2 regions of the Paenibacillus taichungensis genome follow, and region 2 is predicted to be linked to the other one. Evidence: riboswitches for the same ligand, from Rfam matches in the RefSeq annotation. Region 2 holds a riboswitch; the other holds the start of a gene.
The links. A riboswitch is a leader RNA that binds a small molecule or an ion and turns the genes downstream of it on or off. The one in region 2 is predicted to bind glycine.

Region 1: another riboswitch for glycine. It lies ahead of sdaAB (L-serine ammonia-lyase, iron-sulfur-dependent subunit beta); the one in region 2 lies ahead of gcvT (glycine cleavage system aminomethyltransferase GcvT).

Annotation. Positions count from the first base shown of each region.
Region 1 is NZ_CP194720.1:5,547,210-5,550,631, forward strand. Features, by position in the region: gene ACR1R9_RS24945 (YhgE/Pip domain-containing protein) at 1-223, opposite strand, end outside; gene sdaAA (L-serine ammonia-lyase, iron-sulfur-dependent, subunit alpha) at 476-1,420, opposite strand; gene sdaAB (L-serine ammonia-lyase, iron-sulfur-dependent subunit beta) at 1,410-2,099, opposite strand; glycine riboswitch at 2,211-2,352, opposite strand; glycine riboswitch at 2,357-2,480, opposite strand; gene ACR1R9_RS24960 (MFS transporter) at 2,818-3,422, opposite strand, start outside.
Region 2 is NZ_CP194720.1:635,983-639,404, forward strand. Features, by position in the region: gene gcvPA (aminomethyl-transferring glycine dehydrogenase subunit GcvPA) at 1-716, opposite strand, end outside; gene gcvT (glycine cleavage system aminomethyltransferase GcvT) at 713-1,849, opposite strand; glycine riboswitch at 2,047-2,147, opposite strand; glycine riboswitch at 2,151-2,273, opposite strand; gene gcvH (glycine cleavage system protein GcvH) at 2,621-3,010, shown strand.

The DNA of each region.
Region 1 (3,422 bases), 2.0 Mb from region 2:
CGAAATGAAGACCCGTTGCAAGAGACTTTGCCACTGGCTCCGCTGCAGCGCCATCTTCATTTACGATAGTTACTGCAAGCTGATTCATCCGTGCATTTACCTGATCATATCCACTAAGCCAAATGGTATTAAAAAAAACCTGGAACAATACGGCTGTAATTAACCCGACTACTGTAGCTCCATTTTTCAAAAACAGAAGACTCGTTTTAAAAACACTTTTCATGTTATCCATCTCCTTAAGTTCTATAACTTTTTCTCCGTCCTATATATCGTATTGATATATGACAGTTAATAATATATCTAATCGATATATAAACGTCAATACCTATTTTCTTTGTGGGCAAAAGCAAAAAAAGCCGATACGCTTCTTCACCAGGAAGAATTCGTATCGGCTTTTCGTATCAAGATGGGAGCTCATCACCTTTTTTTATATTAAAAGGCACACCAAGTTAAAATTGATTTCAGGCCAAAGGCGTTATGCCTTGGCTTCCGGTTCATTTTCATTAGGAGACTCAGCTTCAGTCTCAGGCTCCGCACGCTTCGCCTTTGGTTTAGCAAGCTTCTCCATCATTTTCCGTCCTGTCGGTGTTTGGGCAAGCCCACCTTGGGCCGTTTCACGGTGCCTGCTCGGCATCGCACTGCCCACTTCCAGCATGACATCAATGACTTCGTCAGAAGGAATGGCACTTCGTACCCCGGCCAGCGCCATGTCGGCCGCAGCCAGCGCAGTTACGGCACCCAGTCCGTTACGGACGATGCAAGGGATTTCCACGAGGCCTGCGACAGGATCGCAGATGAGCCCTAGTGTATTTTTTAACGCGAGGCCAACTGCATGAACCACTTGCTCCGGCGTCCCTCCACGCAGCTCCACCATGGCTCCAGCGGCCATACCGATCGCAGAACCCACTTCAGCCTGACAGCCACCCTCGGCACCTGAGATAAATGAGTTGTTGGCAATGACATAACCGATCGCTCCCGCACAGAACAGACCGTTCACCAGATGCTCGTCACTCCAGCCAAAACGCTCCTGGGAGCTGATAAATACACCCGGAATGATGCCGCAGGAGCCAGCTGTCGGTGTGGCTACAATCCGGCCCATCGAGGCATTCACTTCCGATACACAAAGGGCATACGCCATGGCCAGTGCAGAGGCATCTCCAGAACAAGTCTCGCCTTTACGAATGTACTCAGCCATTTTTTTGCCGTCTCCGCCAGTCAAGCCGCTGCGTGATGTTGTATCTTCTGTTAGCCCTTTGTGTACAGCTTCCTTCATCACCTGATAGTAATCCGACATCTGCCGCACAACATCCACTTCCGGGATATTCGTCTCCTGAACCTGCTCTTCGATCATCAGCTCGGCAATGGTCTTGGACTCTGCTGTACAGATGGTATTCAGTTCATGTAGATGTTTAAACCGCATCAGGCTCGACCCCTCTCTTCAAATCAATCACGCGAATGTCCAGCATATGATCCAGCGACCGCAGACGGTTCAACATCTCAGGATTCGGCACACCATCCATCTCCATCGCTGTCAGTGCTTCACCATCCCGGGCTTTCCGATCCACTTGCATGTACCCGATGTTCACCCCGGACGAACTGATGGTGGAGGTTACCGAAGCGAGCACCCCTGCTTTGTCCGAATGGCGAAGTACAAGTGTGGGGAACTCTCCGCTGATCTGTACACGAAAATCATTCAATGCATGCACCGATACACTACCACCGCCGATGGAAGCACCGATTAGTGAACATTGGCGGTCTCCGTGCCATAGTTCAATCTTGACCGTATTCGGATGAGGAGCAGGCAGGCCGCTTGTGAAAAACTCTACCTCCATACCCGCTTCCTCTGCATATTGTTCTGCATCCGGTATACGTGGATCATCAGTCACATAATCAAGCAGGCCACCGATCAACGCAAGATCCGTACCATGCCCCTGATACGTATCAGCAAACGAGCCGTATAGAGTTAATCGAGCGCGTTCAGGCGTGCATCCCAGCCACTGACGGGCAATTCGCCCCAATCTTGCCGCTCCAGCCGTATGTGAACTTGATGGACCTGTCATGGACGGACCAATAATTGAAAAAACGTCTTTAAAACGCATCGCAAACCCTCCATTTATAATCGTCATTTTCATCCAGACGTACACCCATAATGTTCCTTTATTACTGAATGATGACATAAGAAAAGGACAGAAGAAGGCCCTAGGCCCTCTCTCTGTCCTCGATACCTGAGAGTTTCATGATAAGCAGCGCGGCGAATCGATGCATCCCTGTATTCACAGGTGATGTCACCCTGCACACCGTGCTGCTTGATCATATACCCCTTGGGTGGCGCAGTTCGCGCACTCTCCAGAGTTGCGTCCAACGATGGTACATTTACCTGAGAGATTAACCGCTGCGCCGGGTGCGTAGCAGCTTGCTCCTTCGGTGCCCGACAGCTGTCATTTTACTCGACATGCCCAGGTCTCTCCCGCTCGCTATCATTCGCTGTATGGAACCATTCTGATCTTGTACCAGAACGATAATTGAAGTTTTTAATACTTTCTCATTAAGATTAATCGACCGGAAGATCAGTGTCAACAAACTTAACGATTTCTTTGCGAATATTTGCTTTTTTCCATTTTATACACAAGATAAACGAACAAACTGTAAACTTTCATCACATGAATGTGTTAATGCGTTTCATCTCGAAAGCGCATACATTGTTCATTTTCTATTAGCCAATATCTGTGTTTAATACTATTTATGTTATGTTCCACTGAACGGTTCGGGTATTCAGGCAACCTTTATTCTGTACTAGAATTGCCGTATTTCTGCCTGTCACCCCACCATCGCCTTGGGCTTCGCCGGTTCATCGTAATACCTGCTTCGGGAAGGAAACATGCTCGTCACCCACAATCCCAACGCAGCTAACAGCATGACCCCAGATACAACTGTATATACCATACGAAGCGACAACTGCTCTGCTATTACCCCTGCAATCAAAATGGAAGCCACCTGTAGCACACTTAACACAAGTCCAAGTACACTGCTCATTCGCCCCATCAGATCGACAGGGATATTATTTTGATAAAAGGTAACCAGGCCGGTATTCGCCAGTGCGGAGCACAGACCGAGCAGAATAAAGGCAACAGCCGCCAGTTCAAACGAGAATGAACGGGCGAACAGGAAATAACCAAGCGCAACCAGAAGTACACCGCCACCCATCATGTGACGGACCGGCAAATGTTTGGCGAACATCCAAACCAGCATGGAACCTGCCAAATAACCGATGCCGGTGATACTCATTAATGCTCCGTACTGTGATTCAGGCAGGTTCATCACCTGACGGATAAACACCACTTCCTGAGCATCCAGCGACATGCCGACCACCAGAATAATCTGGAACAGGGCATATATACCGACCACGTAGCCCGACTTTCGGC
Region 2 (3,422 bases):
ACGAGCAGGCTCTTGTGCGCATGGGCAAGATCTGCGGCCTGTTTTACATTTTCCACGGCGCCGAAGAAGTTCGGGCTCTGGATCATGACGGCTGCGGTGTCATCGGACACGGCGGCTTGCAGGGCATCCCAGTCTGTTACACCATTTTGATATCCAATCTCAACAATCTCCAGATTGAGGCCGTGAGCATAAGCTTGCAATACCTGACGGGATTCAGGGTGCACGGTGCGTGACACAATCAGTTGTTTGCGGCGGGTTGCCGCTGCGGCCAGATTGCCTGCTTCCGCAAATGCAGTCGCACCATCGTACATACTGGCATTGGCTACAGCCATACCTGTCAACTCACAGATGTAGGATTGAAACTCGAAAATCGCCTGCAATTCTCCTTGGCTGATCTCGGGTTGATAAGGTGTATAGGCGGTATAGAACTCGGAACGGGAGATGACATGATTAATGACGGAAGGTACGTGGTGATCATAAATACCTGCACCCAGGAAACTGGCGTGTGTCTCGAAGTTGGCATTCGCTGCCGCTTGCTTCGACATATGACGTGTCAGTGCATATTCATCGAGTTTGGAGGAAACAGGCAGTTCACCCTGATAGCGAATCTCCTGTGGAATGTCATGGAACAGATCTTCAATCGTTTCCACGCCGATGGTTGCCAACATGGCACTCTGATCCTGCTCGGTCATGGGAATGTAGCGATGCTTGCTCATGCTTGATCAGCTCCTTGAGTAGGTGTCTTTGGCGCACGTGTCCGTTTATGAAAAGGGGTCTTCACGACCTCGGCTTTTAGTTTCTTGCCACGAATCTCAATCTCCAGCGGGGTACCTAGTGCAGCATATTTGCTGTCGATCAAGGCCAGCCCCAGATTACGTTTCAACGTAGGCGACTGAGTCCCTGTGGTCACTTCACCAATCTGCACACCTTCGGCGTAAATGGGATAATGAGGGCGAGGAATGCCGCGCTCCAGTACTTCGATCCCGACCAGCTTGCGGGCAGGTCCATCATTTTTTTGCTGCAACAAGGCTTCATGTCCGATAAACGGTCCTGCATTTAACTTCACAAACATGCCAACGCCAGCCTCCAGCGGTGAGATAGTTGCAGACAATTCCTGTCCATACAGGGGCAGCTTGGCTTCAAAGCGCAGCGTATCCCGGGCACCCAGTCCTGTGGGAACAAGTCCGTGAGCTTCTCCGGCTTGCATCAATCCGTTCCAGACCGCAGCGGCTTGTTCCGCAGGAACGTAGAGCTCAAAGCCATCTTCACCCGTATATCCGGTACGGGATAACAGCAATGTAACGCCGCATACCTTCGCATTTGCCACAAAGCGGAAAGGCTCAATCGAAGACACATCCGTGTCTGTCACCGTTCTGAGAATATCTACTGCCAGCGGACCTTGCAGAGCAAGTAGCGCTGTTTGATCCGAATCATTGGTCATCGTTACGCCAGGCATCATGTGCTGTTGCAGCCATGCCCAGTCCTTATCGATGTTGGAGGCGTTAACCACCAGCATATATTGCTGGTCTTTCAGTTTATAAATCAGCAGATCATCGACCACGCCACCATCCGGATAACACATTAACGTATATTGGGCCTGACCGGTAACGAGTGTTGTTACATCATTAGTGGTCATGTGCTGTAAAAAAGCTTCTGCGTGTTCACCTTGTACGGTGAATTCGCCCATGTGGGATACATCAAATAATCCAGCACGTTCTCGCACCGCTTCATGCTCTTTCTGAATTCCGCTGAATTGTACCGGGAGCTCCCAGCCACCAAAATCAATGCATCGTACGCCTTCATATTGCTGATAGAGTGGAAAGAGTGGGGTTCTAAGCAAATCGGACATCCAATCACCTCGTCATGGGCCGTCAACCGGCCGAGTGTATAACCATGGATCAATGAATCTGGCATCATATTTTATTATAAAAGTAAGGTAAGGACGCGATAGGCAGCGCCGCTCTATAACCTGTTTTCGTTTTTTTGGGAAAAAGGAAAAGGACAGGCCAAAGAATCGGCATGCCAGAAGCACGCTGTATTCTTAGGCTCTGTCCTTGGTACCTGAGAGTTACCCCGCCGCATGATGCAGCAGGTTTCCCCTTGGGTGATCATAACGCCCACACAGGGCGATTAGATGCTCTCCAGAGTTGCGTCCCGTAAAAGTCCTTTTGCCTGAGAGATTCACCTCCGCTTGTCGGTGGTTTACTCCTTCGGCGTTACCGCATGTACACCCTGATTCGGGTGTCAAGGGTAATCTCTCCCTTTACATTCATCCGCGGGTATTGCATAGACCAATTAAACACATTTACTACTCTCATTAAAGCCTGAATCGACTATTGATGTCAAGAACGATATCATAGAAATGAATAAAAAAGCCGAATGATATTTTTAATTCGTTTCATAACGTTCGTCTATTTATAAAGAGTGCGCTTACTTTTCTAATATTCACCATTATATGTAGGGAGAGTGCATTTGAGTTACAGGTATATAAGGAAGAAAAACAAATAAATTGTGAGGTATCTTGACATTTGAATCGAAAATATCATACGCTATGTTCTGGGAAAAAGGTTAAGGTCAAAGAAACGCATGCACTCATTAATGAAAAGCGAGGCGGATATCGATGAGCGAATTGAAAAGTGATTTCCTGTACAGTGAAGAGCACGAATGGGTGCAGACCGTAGGGGAGGATACCGTACGTATTGGTATTACCGAGTTCGCGCAGCATCAGCTGGGTGACATTGTGTTTGTGGAATTGCCTGACCTGGAATCGGATGTAAAAGCGGAAGACGGCATTGGAACGATTGAATCCGTCAAAACCGTTTCGGATTTGTTTTCTCCTGTCAGTGGAACGATTATTGCTGTGAATGATGCATTGCAGGATTCCCCGGAGCTGGTTAACAACTCTCCATATGAGGAAGGCTGGATGATCGAGATTCGTGTTGAGGGCGACCTGACAGCAGCACTTTCCACGTTGATGAACGCGGATGCGTATCGTAAACATACGGAATAATATTAAGGTACAATTCACCGATTGGATAGAGTTTTAGCTTGATGCAAAAGTTTTTTTAAGGTAATAAAATGAATCGATGATTATAGATCCGAATGGTGATATTGCTTATTCGGAGAATACTTAGGCGCAATTGCCTCATCTGAATCAGGATGAGGTCATTGCGCTTTTTCGTTGTTACTCGATGAATTAGACTAATTAGATGAAATAAATATCAATCTAACATGTTTCATCATCATTTCTAAATGAGGTAGGAACAGCTCATTTAAATAGAATAAATTTACAATTTCATTTGTCATTAAAATGGGGCAATTCGTGGGTATGATACATGAAAGGGAATAACAGGTTTCGATCAATATACGGGTTTAAATATGGAACAATCCTTTAAATTTAAATCTTGTCATCAACGTTCATG